4 regions of the Rhizobium sp. SYY.PMSO genome follow, and region 3 is predicted to be linked to each of the others. Evidence: predicted binding sites of a transcription regulator. Region 3 holds the regulator's gene; each other region holds the start of a gene.

Region 1 (5,819 bases), 970 kb from region 3:
TCTTGAGGCCGGTTCGCCCCGCGCGACCCGTCACCTGCGACAGCAGCTGGAATGTTCGTTCGGCGGCGCGCGGATCGCCATTGGCAAGTCCGAGATCGGCATCGACGATGCCGACCAGCGTCATCAGCGGAAAATTATGACCCTTGGCGACGAGCTGCGTGCCGATGACGATATCCGCCTCGCCCTTGGCGATCGCATCGAGCTCCAGCCTCAGCCGCTTGACCCCACCCATGATGTCGGAAGAGAGCACGATCGTCCGTGCGTCGGGGAAATGCCGCTCCACCTCCTCGGCGATGCGCTCGACGCCCGGCCCGCAGGCGACGAGATGATCGAGCGTGCCGCATTCGGGGCAAGCCTCCGGCGTGCGCTCGGCATAGCCGCATTGATGGCACTGGATCTGGCCGCGGAACCGGTGCTCCACCAGCCAGCTCGAGCATTGCGGGCACTGGAAGCGATGGCCGCAGACCCGGCAGAGCGTCAGCGGCGCGTAACCACGCCTGTTGAGGAACAGCAGCGCCTGCTCGCCCTTGGCAACGGTCTTGCCGATCGCGCGGATCATGACGGGCGAGAGAAAGCCGCCGCGCTCCGGCGCATGCCGTCGCATGTCGATCAGATGCAGATCGGGAAGCGCCGCATCACCATAGCGCGTCGGCAGGTGTATGGTCGTGTAGCGCCCGCTCTGGCCGTTGACCTGGCTTTCGACAGAAGGCGTCGCCGAAACGAGCACCACGGGAAAATCGCCGATGCGCCCCCGCACGACGGCCATGTCGCGCGCATTGTAATAGACGCGATCCTCCTGCTTGTAGGCGGGATCATGCTCTTCGTCGACGATGATCAGGCCGAGATCCTCGAAGGGCAGGAACAGCGCCGAACGCGCCCCGGCCACCACCCTGACCTCGCCTGTCACAGCCTGCCGCCAGACCTTCTCGCGCATCTTCGGCGCAAGATCGGAATGCCATTCGGCCGGCTTGGCGCCGAAGCGATCCTGAAAGCGCTCGAGAAAACTTGCCGTCAGCGCGATTTCCGGCAGCAGGATCAGCACCTGCTTGCCGCGCCTCAGCGTTTCGGCGATGGCTTCGAAATAAACCTCCGTCTTGCCGGAGCCGGTGACGCCATCGATCAGCGAAACCGCGAATTCGCCCTTGCGCACGTCGGCCAGGATTTCGTCGGCCGCATCCTTCTGCGGCCCCTGCAGCCGCGATCCTGTGAATTCCGGATCGGGCCTGGCGACCACCGGCGGTGGCGGCAGGAAGATGGTTTCGAAAATGCCCTGCGAGATCAGCCCGTCGACGACGCTGGTGGAAACGCCGGCCGCATGCGCCAGGCCAAGGCGCGTCCACGACAATCCGTCGGCGGCAATCTCCATCACCTTGGCGCGCGCCGGCGTCAGGCGCTCCGGCTGGCCTCCGACGAAGCGCAGCCCCTCGATCATCGGTTCGGGATCGAAGGCGGCCGGTGCCCTCAGCGCCATGCGCGCCACCAGCCCCGGCGGCGACAGCGTGTAAGTGGCAACCCAGTCGATGAAATCGCGCATATGCCTGCCGAGCGGCGGGCAATCGAACACATGGCTGATGGGCCGGAGCTTCTTGGGATCGAAGCCATCGTCGTCATCGCCGTCCCAGACGACGCCGATGACCTGCCTCGGCCCGAGCGGCACCTGCACCACCGAACCCGGCTCCACCGCCATACCCTCAGGCACGGCGTAGGAATAGGCTCTTGGCGCCGGCAGCGGAACGAGAACCGGAACCGTGCGGGCCATCACAGGTTTTGCGGGCGCCGCCTCGAAAAGCGCACCGAACAGATCGGAAGAATCTTTACTCATTGCGGCAAACCATGCCCCGGACAGGCGCAAAAGAAAACCCGCATTGCCCGGCTGCCGCTATTCATCGTCGTCACCGATTTCGCCGGTCAGCCGCATGCCGTCGATCCAGGTGGAGCCGTCTTCGCGGACCACGCGGCGCGGCCTGGCGCCGCAACGCTCGCGCACCGCCTGCGCCAGAAGCTCGGAATGGGTGACGATCCAGATCTGGCTTGTCTTGGCGGCCTCGGCGATCATATCGGCGAGCGGCGGCAGCATGTCGGGATGCAGGCTCGCCTCCGGCTCGTTGAGCGCGATCAGCGGCGGCAGGCGATAGGACATCAGCGCCGCGGCAAGTCCGAGAAAGCGGATCTGGCCATCGGAGAGCTCGCGCGGCTGGAAGACGCGGTTGGGAAACTCCGGCAGCATCAGGCCGAAATCCGCCGTTTCCTGCGGTTCGGGCACGACGAGCCGCGCCCCGCCGAGCGCTGCGGCAAGAACACGATCCAATTCGACGGTATCCTCGCGCGTATGGACGAGGGTGGCGAAGACGGCGGCGATATTGGCTCCGTCCTCGTCCAGCATGGGCGCCGTGACCGCAAGGCATGGCGCCCGCAGCGGCGAACCGCGATCGGTGCGGAAGCCATGATAAAACCGCCAGGCATCGACGGCACGGCGGAAGGTGCCGACCTCGGGAAAATATCCGGCATCGCCGAGCAGCGCGATCGCCGTTTCCGACGTCAGGGCCTGCTCGCGGTGCTGCTCCATGCGGCCGGCCTCTCCGCGCACGGAAATACCGGGACCTTCGCGCTTCATCATCGTCACCGGCCGACGCCCGGCCTCGACCGACAGTTCCTCGGCCTTGACTTGCGGTTCCAGCGGAAATCCGGCGGATGCGCAGGGCGGACGCATGCCCGCTTCGATCCAGTAGCGGAAGATCGCCGCTCTTTCCGGGTCGAGCAGCTCGACGTCGAAACGGATGCGGGCGGGCTCATGCGAACGCCGCTTGCCCGACCACATGGCCGAAAACATGCCGCCCTCGCTGGAAATCTCATGCGCCAGCCGCCCGCGAACCGCCGCCTGCACCAGCTGCAACGAACGATAAAGGTTTGATTTTCCGACGCCGTTCTCGCCGATGAACAGGTTGACATCGGAAAGATCCATCCGGATCGCACGCAGGGAGCGATAATTCTGGGCAAACATGGAGCGAAGTTGCATGCTCCGGGGTTTAACCGATTCCGATATCAAAGAGAATGCGGAACCAGACTGTCGTCGTCTTTGGAAGGAGCGAGCGGCGAGAAGGTTGCATTGTCGTCGGCAGCAAGGTCGACGACCGTGTGCTTCTCCAGCGCCTTCGTGACCTCGTTGACGTCGCCGTCCAGATGCTCGACGGGAATAAGGTTGCCGATGAGAAAATCGAAGCGGTCGCCGCGCTTGTTGAGCAGCTCGTGAAACACCGTCATGTCGCGCAGTTCCGTCGACCATTTGGCGAACCAGTAGAACAGGCCGGAATTGCGCGCCGTCAGATGCACGGGCAGGATCGGCAGGTTGTATTTGCGCGCCAGCCCCACGGCCGATGTCTTCCACGGGCGCTCGTTCAGCCTGCCGTTCGCCCAATAGGCGATGCGGCCCGAGGGAAACAGCACCGTGACCTTGCCGTCGGCGACGGCGCGATTGGTCAGCTGCAGCGTTTCGCGCGTCTTCGGCTTGCTCTTGTATTCCTCGCGCCATTCCACCGGGATAATCATCTCGGCGAAACGCGGATTGACCCGCACGGCATCGCGATTGGCGAAGATCATCATATCCGGCCGGCGCGACTTCAGAAGGTCGAAGACGGCGACGCCGTCGGCAATGCCCGTCGGATGGTTGCTGACGAGAATGAAGCCGCCGGAGGCCGGAATGCGCTCGGCATGGGTCACGCCGATATCGAGCCTGAGCAGATCGCTCATATATTCGAAGCACTGGAAGCCCGAAAGCTTGGCGACGTCATCGGCAAATTCGATCGCCTTGTTGTAGCGCAGCAGCGTGTAGAGAAAGGGGCGCATGACCGGCCATAGCGGATTGCGCACGATCTTCTGCCCGCGCTCGGCGATCAGCGTATCGACGATATGTCCCGGCTGGCCCTGAGACACGAGAGCGATCGTTTCTGCAAGCTGTCCCAGTGCAGTTATCGAACCGCGACGTGCCATGAAGTGTCCTGAATGGTTGGGATATATTCTTTCGCAATCGAATATGATCGAAGCATGACAAGCGCCTCGCATGGACCGGCCGGATCATCCGGGATCGGAAATCGGCCGATGTGCAGTTTTTGAAGTGCAGCCGCATCCCCGGTGCGGGGAAAGGCAGCGCGACTACAGGAAAGTTAGCGATTCCATAACCTTCCTTCCTTCAAAGTGGCAGAAGGAATCCGAATTTCAAGGGGTTTTCCACTGAACGAATTGTTGATCATCGCCGACCCGAGGTTGATGGCCGAACGCAGCCGCTGGCTCGAGGCATTGGGTCAGGAGCGGCGGCTTGCAGCCCATACGCTGACCGCCTACGAGCGCGACACGCGGCAATTCCTGACCTTTCTCACCGGCCATCTCGGCGGCCCGGCGACGATTGCGGATATTCACGCGCTGCGCCCCGCAGACTTCCGCGCCTTTCTCGCCGCACGCCGAAAGGATGGCGCCGGCGCGCGATCGCTGGGGCGCAATCTCGCCGGCCTTCGTTCACTTTTGCGCTACCTCGAAAAGAAGGGGCTGGTGAACGCTGCCGGAGCCGCCGCCGTGCGCTCGCCGAAACAACCGAAGTCGCTTCCCAAGCCGCTTTCCGACAAGCAGGCGATCACGGTCGTCAGCGACGAGGCGCAGCTGCACGAGGAGCCCTGGATCGCCGCGCGCGACGCGGCGGTGCTGACCCTGCTCTACGGCTGCGGCCTGCGCATCTCCGAAGCGCTCGATCTGAAACCGGAGGACATGCCGAAAGGCGCAACCTCGCTGCGCATCACCGGCAAGGGCAACAAGACGCGGCTGGTGCCGCTGCTGCCGATCGTCGTCGAAGCGGTCGACCACTACCGGGCGATCTGCCCCTATCATCTCGATGCCGGCGGCCCGCTCTTTCGCGGCGCGCGCGGCGGCAAGCTGCAGCCAGGCATCATCCAGCACGGCATGCAGAAGCTGCGCGGCGCCTTCGGCCTGCCGGATACCGCGACACCCCATGCGCTTCGTCATTCCTTTGCCACCCATCTGCTGGCCGGAGGCGGCGATTTGCGCACCATCCAGGAACTGCTCGGCCACGCCAGCCTGTCGACGACGCAAGTCTACACCGGCGTCGATTCCTCGCGTTTGCTCGAAGTCTACGATCGCGCCCATCCGCGCGCGTAAGAAAAGATTAACCTCGCGCGTTAAGGGAATCTCCGTCTCGAACGCATAGAGCAGAAGCATCTGTCGGCGTGTCTCCTGAAAGCCACTTTCCTGCATCAGGATTCACGCCGTCTGCGAATGGAAGATTTCGATGATTTCTGCCCTCGGATCCAAGACGATGCGGTCGGTGAAGCCGACGCGCGGCGATATCCTGCTCTGGTTTGCCACAGCCTTTCCGTTGATGCTGGCTATCCTGCTGCTCGCGACCTTGCTGACGCTGCAGCCGGCCCATGCCGAAGGAGCGGTATCCGACAGATGCGGTGGTAAGGATCTCATGTCCGAGCTTGAAAAGAGCGATCCGGCAAAATACGCCTCCATCATCGCCGCCGGCGACAAGGTGGAAAATGGCAAGGGCATCTTCTGGAAGATCGAGAAGCCCGGCCTGAAGCCGTCATGGCTGCTCGGCACCATGCATGTCTCGGATTCGCGCGTGCTCACCATGCCGAAGGGTGCGGCCGACGCTGCGGCCGAAGCCGATACCATCGTCGTCGAATCCGACGAGATTCTGGACGACAAGAAGGCGGCGGCAGCCCTTTTCGCCAATCCCTCCTTGACCATGCTCACCGACGGCTCGACCATCAGCGAGCATCTGTCGCCGGAAGACAATGCACGCCTGG
Region 2 (5,819 bases), on a different replicon from region 3:
TCGGCAACGGGCGGGAAGTCAAGCTGGCACGGGATCTCGCCGGCTTTGGCATTCCCTCGGTTCTGGTGACGTCGAGAGCCGACATCGCGGATGCCGACAATCTGGTCGTCATCCATGTTCCCGCCTTCTCCGAGGGCATCGGCGACGCAATCCTGCAGGCTATTCCGGCGCAGCTGCTCATTGCGACGCTTTCGGAAGACGCCGGTCTGCCGGTCTGCGAATTCCGCTACCGCCAGACCGACACCAAGCGGGACGTTTGACCAACGGCTAAACGCTGATCCGATCCACGGCCAGCGCTTCCGGATAGAGGAAAGCGGGCTTTCCTTCCTCTCCCAAAAGTCTTGCCATGGCGAAATCCATGGCAAGGCGCACGGCACCGAGAACGGTCGCCTGGTTGGCCAGCTGGCCATTGACCACTTCGACGGCCCAGCACAATTCGTTCACGACACTTCTTACGCCCGGCAACAACTGCGGATTTTGCCCGACGCCACCGCCAAGCACGATCAGTTCCGGATCGAGCACGCTCACGCAAGCAGCGGCCAGGTTTCCGACATCCCGGGCATGTTGTTCGACAATGGCGCGCGCAGCCGGAGACTGCTCGACGCGCGCAAAGAGGTCGCTGGTGCTTTCCGGCGGCTTTCCTTCCTTTTCCGGCCAGCTCGCGGCCGCGCGCTCCAGCAACGCCGCCGAGCCCATATAGGTTTCCACCTGCTGCCACTTCGGCTGCTCCCGCTCCGACCAGGGAAACGGCAGATGGCCGATTTCGCCGGCGCCACCCTTGAAGCCGCGGAACAGCCGTCCATCGAGTACGATGCCCATGCCGGTCTTCACGCCGATCTGCATGTAGATCGCGAAGGAGTGATGCTTTGCCGCTCCCTCGTGATATTCGGCGAGCGCGGCGCAATTGACGTTGTTTTCCAGGAGTACGGGCGCTCCGTAGGCGGATTGCAGCCGTGCCAGTATGGGAAGCAGTATATCGCGGCCGAACATTCTCTCGAGCGAAGCCGAGATGATGTTGGGAAGAGCGATCACCAAGGCACGCAGCGGTGTCGATCGCGCTTCGAACTGTGAGAGCAGCTGCTTGATAACCTCTTCGATCAGCCGAAACCGTTCGGCGGCGGACTTATCGACCAGCTGCCTTCCCACCGTGGCCAGCGTCGCGCCATCGAGACCGCGCGCGATCGCGTTGATATGCGTCGTTCCGCAATCGATCCCGACAACGAAGCCGGCCCCGGGGCCAAGGCCGTAGGTAACCGAGGTGCGCCCGACCGAGCCGCGGTTGATGCCCGCCGGAGCCAGAAGATCATAACGTTCGAGCTCGCTGACCGCCGCGGACATGGTGGGCTTGGAGAACATGAGCGCAGCGCTCAATTGCGGTCTGGTGGCAGGCCCGTTGCTGGCGATCGTCCGCAGCACCGCCCGCGCGCTTTCCGTCAGCGGCGGCGCGTCAATTCCGGTCTGTTGCCGTGCAGTATTCAAAAGACACCCGGAGCAATCGTCATTCGTAAAGCTCCCTTACCATCGCCACCGCCGAAAAGACAGAGCGGATATCATACGCCCCCGACTTTTAAAGTCTTCATGAGGCGCCCGACCCTGGCACTGGTGCTTTGCCGGGATATCCGCAACGTTTAGCCGGAAGATAGGCTTGAGCTTACGGAGCCGCCGCCCGCAAGCTGTCGATGCGGCATGCGAACCATGGCGGACAATTTTGGAAACTATCTCGTCGTCGGCAGCGTTTCGGACATCCGATGCGTTGTCACATCCATGTCATCAAATGCGTCGACACCTCAAGCCTGATCAAAAGCGAGTACCGAGATGGATTATTTCAGACGCTTCAACTTTCTGTTCGCAACGCCGGCCTTCGACAGCGAGGATTTGGAGGGAGCTCGCTACAATCAGATCGTCGAGGAGATCGAACGCTCCGGTTTCGAGGTCGTGCGCGCGCGCAACCTGGAAGATGCGGAGATCGCCGTGCAGACGGATGCCGCCATCGGCTGCATGCTGGTCGACTGGGGCAAAAAGGGGCTTGAGGGCAAGACGGCTTCCCTCATCAATCTGATGCGCCGGCGCGGCCTCGAATTTCCGATCATCCTGCTGATCCGCCGCAAACGCTTCGAGGATGTGCCGGTCGAGGTGCTCGATTTCATCGACGGCTACGTCTTCCTTTCCGAAGAGACGCCCGCTTTCATCGCCAAGAGCCTCATCAGCCGGCTCAAGCAATATGCCGAGACGCTGAAGACGCCTTTTTTCGGCGCGCTGGTCGATTATGCCGAGGAAGGCAACCAGCTCTGGACCTGCCCGGGGCACAATGGCGGCATCTTCTACAGCCGCAGCCCGATCGGCCGGGTGTTCATGGAGCATCTGGGTGAAGCGGTCTTCCGCGACGACCTCGACAATTCGGTGCTCGATCTCGGCGACCTGCTGACCCATGAAGGCCCGGCACTGGCCGCACAGAAGGAGGCTGCCAAGATTTTTGGCGCCGAGAAGACCTATTTCGTCCTGAACGGCACCTCGACATCCAACAAGGTCGCGCTCTCGGCCCTGGTCACGGACGGCGATCTGGTGCTGTTCGACCGCAACAACCACAAGGCCGCTCATCACGGCGCCCTGATGATCTCCGGCGGCATTCCGGTTTACCTGCCGACCATCCGCAATCTCTACGGATTGATCGGCCCCATCGATTTTGCCGCCATGGATGAGGAAGCCCTGCGGGAGCGCATTCGCACCCATCCGCTTGTGAAAGACCCGGAGGCCTACAAAAAGCCGCGTCCGTTCCGCGTCGCGGTCGTGGAGCAGTGCACCTATGACGGCACCATTCACAATGCCGAGATGATCCTCAAGCGCATCGGGCATCTATGCGACTACATCCTCTTCGACGAGGCATGGGCGGGGTTCATGAAATTTCACCCGCTCTATGCCGGACGCTTCGCCATGGGCCTCGCCGACCTCGGCCCGGAGGCGCCGGGAATCATCGCGACGCAATCCACCCACAAGCAGCTGGCAAGCTTTTCTCAAGCCTCTCAGATCCACATGAAGGACCGGCATATCACCGGCCAGAAACGCCGTGTGGAACACCGGCGCTTCAACGAGAGCTTCATGCAGCACGCCTCGACCTCTCCTTTCTATCCGCTGTTTGCCTCGCTCGATGTCGGCGCGCAGATGATGAAGGGGCGCTCGGGCGAGGTGCTCTGGGACGACACGATCCGCCTCGGTATCGAGCTGCGCAAGAAGATCCGCGCCGTGCGCCGTGAATTCGAGGAGAAGGAACACCGTCCCGAGCGTCGGTGGTTCTTCGAGCCTTTCGTGCCGGATCGGGTGGCTATCCCGGATGTGTCCAGTCCCGGCGCAGTGCATGACGTGCCATGGGAGAGCGTCGCCACCGACCAGCTCGCTACCAATCCCGCCTTCTGGCATCTCACGCCCGGCGCGGCATGGCACGGCTTTTCGGACATGGAGCCGGGCTTCGCCATGACCGACCCGAACAAGCTCACCCTGCTCACCCCCGGCTTCGATCGCGCAAGCGGGCAATACACCGAGCACGGCATACCGGCGCCCGTGGTCGCGCAATATCTGCGCGAAAACCGTATCGTCGCGGAGAAGAACGACCTCAATTCTCTGCTGTTCCTCCTCACCCCCGGCGTCGAGGCCAGCAAGGCCGGCACCTTGATCAGCGGTCTCGTCGCCTTCAAGAAACTCTATGACGACAATGTGCCGCTGGAGGAGGCAATCCCTGAATTCTACCGCCGCCGGCCAGGCCGCTATGCAGGGATACGGCTGCGCGATCTGTGCACGCAAATGCACGGCTTCTTCCGTCAGGCCAATGTCAGCGCGCTTCAGACGCTGCAGTTTTCCGCCGACCATCTGCCGCCGATTGCGATGTCGCCGCATGATGCGGCGCGCTGCCTTGTTCGCAACGATGTCGACTATCTGCCGATCGATGCCATTACCGGCCGCATCGCGACGACGCCGTTCGTCGTCTATCCGCCGGGGATCGCCACCATCGTACCCGGCGAGCGGCTGACGGAGGAAGCAAAGCCCATGCTCGACTATCTCAAGATGTTCGAAACCTGTTTCAACACCTTCCCCGGCTTCGAAGTCGAGATTCAGGGAGTCTATCGCGAGGCCGATGACGCCGGCCGCATCAGGCTCCACACCTATGTCGTTGCCGAATAGGCCAGCAATTCAGGTTTGATCATGGAGCAGAATAAAACGATCGTCATTCGCCCGTCTCGCGATACCGACGTCGATGCCATGCTGGCGATCTATCGCCGCCATATTCGCCGCGGCGTCGAAGATGGGGTCGACGATAGCGACACGCCGCAACCGGACGATTTGCGGGAGCGCCGCAAGAATTTGAAGAACCGCAGGTTTCCCCATGTCGTCGCGATCGAAGGCGAAAAGGTGGTGGGCTATGCCTATGTGGTGTTGTTCCGCAAGCGCCCGGCCTATCGCTATACCGTCAAGCACTCCATCTATGTGCATCACGAGCATGTCGGCCAGGGCGTCGGGAGCCTGCTCATGCGCGGGCTGATAGACGCCTGCGCGGCAGCGGGCTTCCGGCAGATGATCGGTTATATCGACGCGGACAACGTCGCCTCGCTGGCCCTGCACGAACGCTTCGGTTTCGCCCGTGTCGGCCTGTTGCCGGCAGTCGCCTATCGCTACGGTCGCTGGGCGGACAGCGTGATGGTCCAACGTTCGCTGGGCTTCGGTTCGACCACTCCGCCACCTCCCCCGCCGCTCTCCACCCGCTGAAGCAACAGACCCGATGCATAAGCAGCGTCATTCGTCATGGCGCCAGGCACTCGTCACATATGCCGCAGCCGTCATCGTCCATCTTCGCCGCCGATCGCATCCTTCGACAGCAAAGACATGCCGTGGCGTCCGCCTGAGGCTCCTCGGTGCGCTCGGGTGGAAGAATCTCCATATGCAGATCGGAAAGCGGATTGGTTGCAAGATGGCCCATGTGAGGCTCCGTGTAGGGGGATCGACAAGAGATAGGAAGCCTTGCACGCATCGCAAGATGGCGACGGCAGCTTAGACGGCGCCGGCCGATTTTCCTGTGCTCTCTCCAACGAGGCACGGCCCCGGTTTTGCGGCATAGACGAACTCCGGGTGAAGCCGGGCCGGGAATTCCTCGGCGTGACGGATAAGGTTTGCCGAGATGTCACGCCATGCGGACAGCATGTTTGAGGCCGACAAGCAGCGGCCGGTCGATGTCCGTTCCAAAGATAGAGTCCAACATCGCAAACCATTGCGTCGGTACGAACGCTGCAAAGGGATTGGCGATCGCCCGCCGTCGCTGTAGGACAGCATTGCAATCAAGATTCTGTAAGGCCGCCGGGGAGTGAGACGAAAGAAATGAATAAGATAACCTTTCCGAATGAAAAGGCCGCGGCAGCATCTGTTCCTTCCGAATCCGAGAAGAACATCATTATTGCGGGAGTTCTGCTTTCCATGCTGCTTGCCGCGCTGGACCAGACGATCGTCGCCCCTGCCATGCCGACGATCGGCGAGGCGATCGGGCATCCCGAATATCTGCCCTGGCTCGTGACCGGCTATCTCCTGACTGCGACCGCCATGGCGCCGCTCTACGGCAAGATATCGGATGTGCATGGTCGCCGCCCGACCATCTTCGCGGCCATCATCATCTTTCTCGCAGGCTCGCTCATCAGCGCTCTCGCCCCCAACATGCTGGTGCTGATCATCGGCCGCGCGGTGCAGGGCCTGGGTGGCGGCGGCCTGTTCGCACTGTCGCAGACAGTCATCGGCGATCTCGTCCCGCCGCGCGAACGCGCGCGTTATGCGGCCTGGATTTC
Region 3 (5,819 bases):
GATCCTTGGGCTCGGAACCAAGGGGTACGGCCATATTCATGCGATAGCCGAAGCGGGCGGCGCCTTCCACCAGCGAATGCAGCACGTTGTTGCCGTCGCCGGTCCAGGCGATCGTCTTGCCCTTGATCGGGCCGCGATGCTCTTCGAAGGTCATGATATCGGCCATGATCTGGCAGGGATGCGTGTCGTCGGTCAGGGCATTGATGACCGGAACGGTGGCATGCTCCGCCAGTTCCAGCAGGCGGGAGTGATCCGTCGTGCGGATCATGATCGCATCGACATAGCGCGACAGCACTTTTGCCGTGTCGCCGATCGTCTCGGCGCGGCCGAGCTGCATCTCGGTTCCGGAAAGGAACAGCGTCTCGCCGCCGAGCTGGCGCATGCCGACATCGAAGGAAACGCGGGTACGGGTGGAGGGTTTCTCGAAGATCATCGCCAGCATCTTGCCGGCCAGCGGCTTGTCGGCCGTGCCGGCCTTCAGCGCCTTCTTTCGCACGATCGCATCATCGATGATGTTGCGCAGATCCGCGGTCGCGACGGCCGAGAGGTCGAGAAAGTGTTTCGGAGAAGCCATGTCCTTACCTGTACTCCAGAAAAAACAACAACGCCCGCATGGGGCACGCATAAGCCCTTAAATCGGCACCGTTTTTAGGAAAGCTTATGCGATTCCTAAATGTTACTGCGTCCTTTGCGCGTCGTCTCGGCGCGCGGCGCAGCAACCGCCCCAAATTGCGGGCGGTAAACTTAAGCCGATTTCTTGGTGCGGGCGGCGCGTACGCGCTCGGCGGCGCGCTCGAGGCGGGCAATGCCTTCGCGTGCTTCCTCCGCCGTGACGACCAGCGGCGGCAGCAGACGGATGACGTTGTCGCCGGCCGGCACGCCAAGCAGATGCTCGGCGCGGATCGCCTGCAGCAGCTCCGCCTGCGGAATGGCCGCCTTGACGCCGAGCATCAAGCCCTCGCCGCGAACATCCTCGACGATGTCGGGGAAACGATCCTTGAGCGAGGCGAGGCCCTGGCGGAAGACCAGCGCGATATCGCGCACATGTTCCAGGAAGCCGTCGGCCAGAACGATATCGAGCACCGCGTTGCCGACCGCCATGGCGAGCGGATTGCCGCCATAGGTCGACCCGTGCGTGCCGGCCTTCATGCCCGAGGCGGCTTCCGCCGTCGCAAGGCACGCGCCGAGCGGAAAACCGCCGCCGATACCCTTGGCGACGGCCATGATGTCAGGCTTGATGCCGGCCCACTCATGGGCAAAGAGCTTGCCGGTGCGGCCGACGCCGCATTGCACCTCGTCGAGGATCAAAAGCAGGCCATGCTCGTCGCAGATCTGGCGGAGACCGCGCAGGAACTCGTTGGTCGCCGGGCGAATGCCGCCTTCGCCCTGCACCGGCTCGACCAGGATTCCGGCCGTCGCATCGGTGATGGCTGCGCGCACGGCATCGAGGTCGCCGAACGGCACCTGATCGAAGCCCGGCGCCTTCGGACCGAAGCCCTCGATGTATTTTTCCTGACCGCCGGCGGCGATGGTCGCGATAGTGCGGCCGTGGAAGGCGCCTTCGAAGGTGATGATGTGGAACTTTTCCGGATGCCCCTTGGCGAAATGATAGCGCCGCGCCGTCTTGATGGCGCATTCCAGCGCCTCGGCGCCGGAGTTGGTGAAGAACACCTTGTCGGCGAAGGTCGCTTCCGTCAGCCGCTTCGACAGCTTCTCCTGGCCGGGCACTTCGTAGAGGTTGGAGAGATGCCAGACCTTGTCGGCCTGCGCCTTCAGTTCCGAGACGAGGTGAGGATGCGCATGACCGAGCGAATTGACCGCCACGCCGGCTGCGAAATCGAGATAGCGCTCGCCGTTTTCGGTAATCAGCCAGACGCCCTCGCCTCGCTCGAACCGCAGCGGAGCACGCATATAGGTGTCATAAAGCGGCGTGGTCTCGGCCATGGCCATGTCTCCTCGATCACAACTTTAAGGACCAATCGCTTCCGTTTGATGAAACGGGTCCGAAAAAATCAAAAATGCCGCCTTGCGGCGGCTCGGGCACTATTGATGTTTTGCACCGCGATGTCAACAAAACTGGCGCTTTAGCAGGTGCGAGAAAGCGCTTGCGGGCAAAAGAGATGGGTTCGACGGCGCCTATTGCAGAAATGCCACGCCCGGACAGCAAGTTGGGGAAAACCTAGAAATCGATTCCTCAAGATTCCCGCGACTCTTGTCACGGAGTCAGCCTCACACTAGGTTAAAAACCAATTGCTAGACTGCATGCGGCGGAACTAGTCACCACAATTTTAGAGCGTTTCGCGCCTTGTTACCATGCGAGGCAATGGTGAGGGATTCTGCCATCGGAAACGCGACAGCGGAGACAGGGCATGAATTGGACAGACGAACGCGTCGAGAAGCTGAAAAAGCTATGGTCCGAAGGGTTGAGCGCCAGCCAGATCGCGGCGCAGCTTGGTGGCGTGAGCCGTAATGCCGTCATCGGCAAGGTACATCGCCTGAACCTCCCGGGCCGGGCAAAGGCCGGTGGCACGGCAACTGCAGCGCGCACCCCGAAGCGCAGCGCCACGGCACCGCGCCCTGCCAGCTTCGGCTCGCGCGTGGCAACCCGCACCGTGGTTACCCGCCAGCAGGGCGCAACCATGCTGAAGGAAGAGGTCGAGGTCGATTCAGTCAACGAAATCCAATATCGTCCGGCATCGAACGTCGTCGTTCCGATCTCCCGCCGCCTCGGCCTGACGGAGCTGACGGAGCGCACCTGCAAGTGGCCGGTCGGCGATCCGCTGAAGGACGATTTCCACTTCTGCGGCAACGACAGCCCGGATTCCTCGCCTTACTGCACCTATCACCAGCGCATGGCCTACCAGCCAGTGCATGATCGCCGGCGCAACAACGGCTGAAAGCTATAAGCAAATTCAAAGAGAAACGGGCCCCTCGGGGCCCGTTTTCTATTTCCGCCGCATGTCGATGTCGATGCCCGAGCAGCCTTGCCGCTCAGGCTTCCATGGAATAGCCCGCGCCGCGAACGGTGCGGATGACATCCTGCATGTTGGAAAAATTGAGCGCCTTGCGCAGGCGGCCGACATGGACGTCGACCGTGCGTTCGTCGACATAGATATCGTGCCCCCACACGCCGTCCAGCAGCTGCGAGCGCGAGAAGACGCGGCCCGGCGAGGACATCAGGAATTCCAGCAGGCGGAACTCCGTCGGCCCCAGCCGCACTTCGCGGCTCTTGCGGTGGACGCGATGGGTTTCGCGGTCCAGCTCGATATCGCCGCAACGCAGCACCGTGGAGAGGACCTCCGGGCGGGCGCGCCGCAGCATCGCCTTGACGCGGGCCATCAGCTCCGGCGTCGAGAACGGCTTGACGACGTAATCGTCCGCGCCGGTGGAAAGGCCGCGCACGCGCTCGCTCTCCTCGCCGCGGGCCGTGAGCATGATGATCGGCAGCCGCTCCGTCTCCGGCCGCATGCGCAGCCGGCGGCAGAGCTCGATGCCGGACACGCCGGGGAGCATCCAGTCGAGGATCAGAAGATCGGGGATGCGCTCCTGGAGACGCAGCTCTGCCTCATCGCCTCTGAGGATCGTATCGACCTCGAAGCCTTCGGCTTCGAGATTGTAGCGCAGCAGAACGCTGAGCGCTTCCTCGTCTTCTACAACAGCAACTCTCGGAACCATGCGCCTGTGGTCTCCTTTCTTCGCTTCCAGATTATTCCGTCACCGCGCCGACGGTGTTGGCCGTGTCGTCCTTCGGCCGCTCGCCTTCGGGCTGGGCGCCGGTCGCCATATAATAGATCGTCTCGGCAATGTTGGTGGCATGGTCGCCGATGCGCTCGATGTTCTTCGCGCAGAAGAGAAGATGCGTGCAGGTGGTGATGTTGCGCGGATCTTCCATCATGTAGGTCAGCATCTCGCGGAAGAGCGAGGTATACATGGCGTCGATTTCCTCGTCGCGTTCGCGGATCGACACGGCCTTGTCCGGCGAACGGGTCGCATAGACGTCCAGAACTTCCTTCAGCTGGCTCAGTGCCAGTTCGGAGAGATGCTCGATACCGCGGGCGAGACGGCGCGGAACGCCGGTGCCCTGCACGGCGATGACGCGCTTGGCCGTGTTCTTGCCAAGGTCGCCGACGCGCTCCAGATCGGAGGCGATGCGGATCGAGCCCATGATTTCGCGCAGGTCGGCCGCCATCGGCTGACGGCGCGCGATGGTGACGATCGCCTTATCGCCGATTTCGCGTTCGGCATGGTCGAGAATGACATCGTCGGAGATGACCTTCTGGGCAAGGGCCGCGTCGCTGTTGACCAAAGCGCGTACGCTGTCGCTGACCATCTGCTCGGCAAGGCCGCCCATTTCCGCAATGCGGCGCGTCAGGAACTTCAGGTCTTCGTCATAGGCAGAGAGAATGTGGGTGGAGACCATTTTTCTATCCTCAAGGTGAACTGTGTGAAAGGAGCCGCGCGCGCAGCATCATCAACCAAAACGGCCCATGATGTAATCCTGCGTGCGGTAATCGTCGGGATTGGTGAACATTTTATCGGTGTCGTTCTCCTCAACCAGATGGCCGAGATGGAACATTGCGGTGCGTTGCGAAACGCGGGCTGCCTGCTGCATGGAATGCGTCACGATGACGATCGTGAAGTTTTCCCGCAGCTCGTGGATGAGATCTTCGACCTTTGCGGTTGCGATCGGATCGAGGGCCGAGCATGGCTCGTCCATCAGGATGACCTCCGGGCTGACGGCAACGGCGCGGGCGATGCACAGGCGCTGCTGCTGGCCGCCCGAAAGGCTCGTGCCGGCATCGTGGAGCCTGTCCTTCACCTCGCCCCAGAGGCCCGCCTTCTGCAGGCTGGTTTCGACGATGTGATCGAGATCGGCCTTGGATGCGTGCAGGCCATGGATGCGCGGACCGTAGGCGACATTCTCATAGATCGACTTCGGAAACGGGTTGGGCTTTTGAAAGACCATGCCGACGCGGGCGCGCAGTTCCACCACGTCGATGCTGTCGTCGTAGACGTCCTGATCGTCGAGCGTGATCCTGCCGGTGACGCGGCAGGTCTCGATCGTATCGTTCATGCGGTTGAGGCAGCGCAGGAAGGTGGACTTGCCGCAGCCGGAAGGGCCGATCAGCGCCGTCACCGTATTGACGCGGATCCTGAGATTGACGTCGAAGAGAGCGCGCTTGTCGCCGTAAAAGACCGAAACGTCCTGGCCGATCATCTTGTAAGGGATCGTCTTCATCTTTCTGGTCAATGCTCTTTCGCTCGCGGCTTCCGTCATCATGTTCATTTCCCGGCCCTCCCCTACCAGCGCCGTTCGAAACGGCGGCGCAGCAGGATCGCGCCGATGTTCATCGCGACGAGGAAGAAGAGCAGGACGATGATGGCCCCGGAGGTTCTTTCGACGAAGGCCCGCTCTGCCTCGCTCGCCCACATGTAGATCTGCACCGGCAGCGCCGTCGAAGGATCGAGGGGCGATGCCGGATAGTTGGAGACGAAGGCAACCATGCCGATCAGAAGCAGCGGCGCCGTCTCCCCGAGCGCATGGGCAAGCCCGAGGATGGTGCCCGTCAGGATGCCCGGCATGGCGAGCGGCAGGACGTGATGGAACACCACCTGCATGCGCGACGCACCGAGGCCGAGCGCGGCGCTGCGGATCGACGGCGGCACGGCCCGCAACGCCGAGCGCGTGGCAATGATGATCATCGGCAGCGTCATCAGGCTCAGCACCAGCCCGCCGACCAGCGATGCCGAGCGCGGCAGGCCCATCATGTTGATGAACACCGAGAGGCCGAGCAGGCCGTAGACGATCGACGGCACGG
Region 4 (5,819 bases), on a different replicon from region 3:
TGGCGAGCCCTGCCGCGCAATGCCGGTCATGTGCTCAACTGGATCTTCAACAGGCGCGGGCTGTTTTCCTCGACCACGGGCGAAGGCGGCGGATTTATTTCGACCGACCCGACAAGCGACCGGCCCGATATCCAGCTCTTCTTCTGCACCGGCCGAGCCAACACGCAGGCCGCCTCGGGCTTTACCGGACATGGCTTCCTGATGCACGTCTGCCAGCTCCGGCCGGGCAGCATCGGCCGCGTCGCCCTGAAGAGCGCCGACCCCGGCGACAAGCCCACGATCCTCTATAATTTCTTTCGCGGCGACAGCACCATGGAAGCGCTGCGCAAGGGTATTCGGCTGGCGCGGAAGATTACCGCCCAAGCTCCCTTTGCGCCGCATCTCGAGGCCGAGATCGACCCAGGCCCGGATGTCGAAAGCGACGGCGCCCTCGACGCCTTCATTCGAGAGCGCGTCGGCACGCTGTTTCATCCGGTCGGCACCTGCGCGATGGGGCACGGCGACCGTGCCGTCGTCGATCCCGCGACCATGCGGGTGCATGGCGTGGACGGCCTGCGCGTCGTCGATGCCTCCATCATGCCGAGCATCGTTTCGGCCAACACGGTCGCGGCAACCTATTGCCTGGCCGAGAAGGCCGCCGACCTGATCCGCGCCACCGACAAGGCCGGCGCTAAAGCCTAGAATGGCTCAGTTTTCATGAAATCGCGGAACCGCTCTATCTTTTTGGTTTGACGCGTTTGCGGAGGGAAAGCCGCCGCCTCGCCGGAATGTAACGCCGACAAGCCGATTACGGGAGAGTCAAACCTTGACATGCGCGGCGCAGCCACAAACATGGCGCGGCTCGTATTTGCCAATCGACTCAAACAGGTAGTCCTGAAAAAGATGCGTTTCTCTCTCCTCCTGCCGCTGCTCGTGTCCTTCGCTCCCCTGTCCGCCGCCGCAGCCGGAACGCCATGTGCCGACCTTGTCGAGGGCAGCGCCGTCCTTCAGCATGCCGATGGCTTTGCCATTTCCCAGCTGCATGACGGCTGCGCCGTCTCGAACGCGATTTTCAAATCCGATGGCAGAATGGCGTGGACCTTCGATCGTGCCGAATTCAAGGGGGACGGCTTGGTCGACTTCCTCAAATCCATATCGAGCAAGCCCGATCGCCTGCCCAGCTGGGGCCGGATCTCCGTCGAGGGCGCGCGCTTCACGCCGATGATGGACAATGCCTTCGCCAACTATATCGCGACCGTTCAGCAATGGCCGATGGATATGTCCGGCTCCTTCCGTTTCGATCGCAAGGACGGCTATCTGGACATTCAGGAGCTGGAGCTCACCAATTTGCGCCTCGGCAAAGTCTCGCTCTCGGCCGAGCTGAGTCTTCCGAAAGATGCCGACATTTCCAGGCTGGCGCAGGACGGGTCCATCGGCCTGTCCCGTTTGCGCTTCCGCCTCGATAATCTGGGTCTGTTCGAGGGCATGGCCGTGCCGTCGCTCGCCGCGTTCATCCAGCAGATGACGGGCTCGGACGACCCCGCCCAGGGCATCGGCCAGCTGCGCGATACGGCGGTAGCGGCGCTGCAGGCCCTGCCCGACAGCCGGATCGATGCGGAATCGAAGAAGGCGCTGCTGCGCTTCGTGCAGGACCTGCCTCACCCGACCGGCTTCTTCACGCTCGACCTTGCCTTCGACAAGCCGTTGACGGTCGACACTCTCGATTTCAACGGCGCGCAGCTTGCTCAGGCTGCCCTGGCAACCGCGAAGCTCTCGGTCAGCTACAAGGCCCGTTGAGCAAGCCGGCGCGGATGCGGCACCTGAATGTGCGGCAACCGCGCCAACAGGCAGTCCGCCCACATTGGCTCAAGCAGGGCTGATATCGATCGGTCGCTTGAGAAGCCGCCCTCTCATCGCACAAGAGACGCAAGGGCCGCCGGAACCCGCCTGCGGCCTCAGACCGGATCTTCGCGGTGCAGGTCGTGAATGGCGACGGCATCGTCGGTGAAGGGCGGCAGCAGCCATTCGGTGTGACGCAGCGTGCGCTTGGTGTCCTCCAGCCCCATATCCCAGTGCTCGCGCATCGAGGTGCCTGAGAACTCGTAGTCCTTGGCATGGCCTTCATAGTTCTTGTGCTGATAGATCAGGTGCACGATGTTGACGACTCCGGCGTCGGAATAGTCCGTGATCAGCTCTTCCTCTTCGGGTGTCAGCTGCTCCTTGGGAACACGCTTCAGCGCGCCCAGCAATTTCATCTTCAGTCCGTGAATGCGCTTGAAATTGTCGGTATTCTGCCGCGTGCGGCTCGAATACATGATGTCCTTGTGGCGGGAGAGGACGTCGGGCATGCTGCGCGGCAGCACGCCACGGGCGCTGAACAGATCCACCTGGAACACAAGCGAGCTGCGGTCTTCTTCCTGATCGAGCAGATATTGCAGCGGCGTGTTGGAGACGATGCCGCCGTCCCAGTAATATTCGCCTTCGATGCGGATCGACGGCAGGGCCGGAGGCAGGGCGCCGCTTGCCATGATGTGCTCGGGGCCGATGCGGATATTATCGGTGTCGAAATAGACGAAGTTGCCGGTGCGGACATTCACCGCGCCGACGCTGAAGCGCTTCTTGCCGTCGTTCAGCACATCGAAGTCGATCAGCATCTCCAGCGTCTTCTTCAGCTCGGCGGAATCGTAGAAACTGGTCGCACCCTCGGCGCCCGGCAGCTCGAACCATGGATTGGGAAAGCGCGGCTTGAAGAAGCCGGGCTGGCCCATCGTCATGGTCATCCACGAGCTGGTACGGTTGCGGATATCGCGGAAGAAATCGCCTTCCGGCGTATAGGCCCAGATCTTGCGGCCGGAGATGATCTGCCAGAACTGCTCCAGACGCTGCAGGCGCCTGCCCGGATCGTTACCGGCGATGATGGCGGCGTTGACCGCGCCGATCGAGACGCCCGAAAGCCACGTCGGCTCGCATCCCGTTTCGGCAAGCGCCTGGTAGACGCCGGCCTGATAGGCGCCGAGCGCGCCGCCACCCTGGAATACGAGGGCAACCCGATCATATTGAGCGGCGATTTCCGGGATGGTCGGCGCTGCGGCCTTGGTATTTCGTTCGAGCACGATCCGTCTCCAGCAAGGTTAACGATAAGGCTTTCGATTACCTGCGCTCGGCGAGGTAGTCGTGAACGACTTCGCCCAGCCCGAGCGTCAGGTCGGCGGTGAAATGAACGGCCGAGACCACGTCGAGAACCGGCAGCCGCGCGACATCGGCCATGACGTGCGGCCTGAGATCCAGGGCAGCGGGAGAGGTCCAGGCCTCCTTGATGGCGATATCGGTCAGGTAGTAGCGCACCAGTTCGCAGATGCGTGGGCTGGCGTCGACATGCGGCACGATCTTGATCAGGAAATTGGGTTCGGACAGGGCGGCCAGAAGCGGCGCCTGCTCGACCGGCTTGTGCTTGTAGCCCATCGTGCCCGTGGCGCAGAGAACGCTGCCGTAATGCAGCGTGCCGACGATGACCTCGCCTTCGTTGACGATCTTCGGATTGGCGAGCTTTTTGGGAAAGCCCCAGATCTCGCGGCCGCCGGTGATCGGCGCATCGTCGTCCAGGTACATGGAATGGACATAGCCGCCGCGCTGGTCGCGATAGCTGACCGGGATGACCTGTCCGGTCTCGGTGTAGTCGCCGAAGCCTGTGGAATCCGGCATGCGGATGAATTCGTATTTCACCAGCGGCTCGTCGATTTCGAGCGGCTCGGGCACCACGGCCTCCAGGGCTTCGCGGGTCGTGCGGTAGGTGATGATGATGTATTCGCGATCGAAGAACCTGTAGGGGCCGGGGGGATAGGAAGGATTGGTCAGCGGCATCGCATAGGCATGCTTGAGAATGTCTTCGACCTTCATCGTATTGTCCGTCGTTGGAGGAAATCGCCGGGTGCCGGAGCGGAAACTTGCACGCTTGCATGACAATGAAGTGTCAGGTGGAAGTGTGGGGTGCCAGCGCGGAGCGGCGGAAGGCCACACAGGCACTGTTATCAAAGCGACATATGAGGCTGGCAGTGTGCGCCCTTATCGGCATTTTCCTTTATTCAACCATACCATAGGGATTGCGGGAGTAGCAGAATGGGTTCGTTGACTTCGAAGAATGCGCTGGTCACCGGTTCCACGAGCGGTATCGGGCTTGCGATTGCGCGCGCCTTCGCCGCCGAGGGTGCGAATGTCACCATCAACGGCCTTGGCGATGCCGATGCGATCGAAAAGGAACGGACCGCCATCGAAGCCGATTTCGGCGTGAAGTGCCGCTACTCCGGCGCCAACATGATGAATGGCGAGGAAGTCACCGCGATGGTGCGTGAAGCCGAGGGCGCTTTCGGCAGCCTCGATGTCCTGGTCAACAACGCCGGCATCCAGTTCGTCGCCCCGATCGAGGAATTCCCCGACGACAAGTGGGAAGCGATCATCCGCATCAACCTTCTCGCCGCCTTCTATGCCATCAAGGCCGCCATTCCCGGCATGAAGGCGCGCAAATGGGGCCGCATCATCAACACTTCCTCGGCGCATGCGCTCGTCGCCTCGCCGTTCAAGTCGGCCTATGTCTCGGCCAAGCATGGCATTACCGGCCTGACCAAGACCATCGCTCTCGAAGCCGCGCGCGACGGCGTCACCGTCAACTCCATCGCGCCCGGCTATGTCTGGACGCCGCTGGTCGAAAAGCAGATCCCAGAGACCATGAGGGCCCGCAACATGACGGAAGAGCAGGTCAAGCACGACGTACTGCTTGCCGCCCAGCCGACGAAGGAATTCGTGACCGTCGACGAGGTCGCCGCCATCGCCGTTTTCCTGTGCGGCGACGCCGCCAAGCAGATTACCGGCACGACACTTTCCGTCGACGGCGGCTGGACCGCCGAGTAAGCCGAAGCCATAGCCGGCGCATGTTCGAACGGCGGTGCCGGTCTCTGTGGTCGAACACCACAGCATCAACATGGAAAACAGAGCAGGAGGCGCATAATGACCGATGATACCCAGGATCCGCTCAACCGCATCAAGGCCGAGATCGTCGACAGCTTCGACGAAGAGCTGGAGATGCAGCTCGAAGAGGATCGGCTGGACGAGTTGGTCGCCGAAGGCATGATCGAGACTGCCGGACCGTCGCTCGAGCGCAAGCTCTACTTCCGCGAGCTCTTCCGCCTTCAGCACGAACTCGTCCGCCTGCAGGACTGGGTGCAATACAAAAAGCTCAAGGTCGTCGTCTTGTTCGAGGGCCGCGATTCCGCCGGCAAGGGCGGCGCCATCAAGCGCGTGACGCAACGCCTCAACCCGCGCGTCTGCCGCGTCGTCGCCCTGCCTGCGCCGACCGAGCGCGAGCGGCATCAATGGTATTTCCAGCGCTACACCGCCCATCTGCCGACCGCGGGCGAAATGGTGCTGTTCGACCGCAGCTGGTACAACCGCGCCGGTGTGGAGCGCGTCATGGGCTTCTGCTCGCCCGAAGAGCTGGAAGAATTCTTCCGTTCCGTGCCGGATTTCGAGCGCATGCTGGTTCGCTCCGGCATCATCCTGCTCAAATACTGGTTCTCCATCACCGATGAAGAGCAGGAATTCCGCTTCAACATGCGCATTCAGGACCCGTTGAAGCAGTGGAAGCTGTCGCCGATGGACCTGCAGAGCCGCGTCCACTGGGAGGAATACACCAAGGCCAAGGAAGAGATGCTGGAGCGCACCCACATTCCGGAAGCGCCGTGGTGGGTGGTTCAGGCGGTCGACAAGAAGAAGGCGCGCCTCAACTGCATCGCCCATCTTTTGAACCAGATTCCCTACGAGACCGTGCCGAAGCCGGAAATCATCCT

What was found. The regulator PhoB, encoded in region 3, activates phosphate uptake and scavenging genes when phosphate is short. The targets are predictions, from matches to a motif close to TGTCATNNANCTGTCAT.
Region 1: the regulator PhoB is predicted to act here: its motif matches at 4,031-4,047, upstream of ACJJVH_RS14125 (1-acyl-sn-glycerol-3-phosphate acyltransferase).
Region 2: the regulator PhoB is predicted to act here: its motif matches at 1,755-1,771, upstream of ACJJVH_RS28930 (Orn/Lys/Arg decarboxylase N-terminal domain-containing protein).
Region 4: the regulator PhoB is predicted to act here: its motif matches at 4,003-4,019, upstream of ACJJVH_RS26220 (acetoacetate decarboxylase).

Annotation. Positions count from the first base shown of each region.
Region 1 is NZ_CP177349.1:2,899,890-2,905,708, forward strand. It holds gene ACJJVH_RS14115 (primosomal protein N') at 1-1,822, opposite strand, end outside; gene ACJJVH_RS14120 (AAA family ATPase) at 1,880-3,016, opposite strand; gene ACJJVH_RS14125 (1-acyl-sn-glycerol-3-phosphate acyltransferase) at 3,043-3,987, opposite strand; gene ACJJVH_RS14130 (tyrosine recombinase XerC) at 4,228-5,163, shown strand; gene ACJJVH_RS14135 (TraB/GumN family protein) at 5,294-5,819, shown strand, end outside.
Region 2 is NZ_CP177351.1:477,824-483,642, reverse strand. It holds gene ACJJVH_RS28940 (SIS domain-containing protein) at 1-260, shown strand, start outside; gene ACJJVH_RS28935 (ROK family transcriptional regulator) at 268-1,479, opposite strand; gene ACJJVH_RS28930 (Orn/Lys/Arg decarboxylase N-terminal domain-containing protein) at 1,816-4,173, shown strand; gene ACJJVH_RS28925 (N-acetyltransferase family protein) at 4,195-4,755, shown strand; gene ACJJVH_RS28920 (MDR family MFS transporter) at 5,362-5,819, shown strand, end outside.
Region 3 is NZ_CP177349.1:118,934-124,752, reverse strand. It holds gene argF (ornithine carbamoyltransferase) at 1-574, opposite strand, end outside; gene ACJJVH_RS00620 (aspartate aminotransferase family protein) at 745-1,944, opposite strand; gene ACJJVH_RS00615 (GcrA family cell cycle regulator) at 2,370-2,897, shown strand; gene phoB (phosphate regulon transcriptional regulator PhoB) at 2,992-3,675, opposite strand; gene phoU (phosphate signaling complex protein PhoU) at 3,707-4,420, opposite strand; gene pstB (phosphate ABC transporter ATP-binding protein PstB) at 4,472-5,287, opposite strand; gene pstA (phosphate ABC transporter permease PstA) at 5,302-5,819, opposite strand, start outside.
Region 4 is NZ_CP177350.1:1,731,667-1,737,485, forward strand. It holds gene ACJJVH_RS26205 (GMC family oxidoreductase N-terminal domain-containing protein) at 1-681, shown strand, start outside; gene ACJJVH_RS26210 (hypothetical protein) at 883-1,776, shown strand; gene ACJJVH_RS26215 (patatin-like phospholipase family protein) at 1,935-3,092, opposite strand; gene ACJJVH_RS26220 (acetoacetate decarboxylase) at 3,130-3,876, opposite strand; gene ACJJVH_RS26225 (3-hydroxybutyrate dehydrogenase) at 4,096-4,884, shown strand; gene ppk2 (polyphosphate kinase 2) at 4,981-5,819, shown strand, end outside.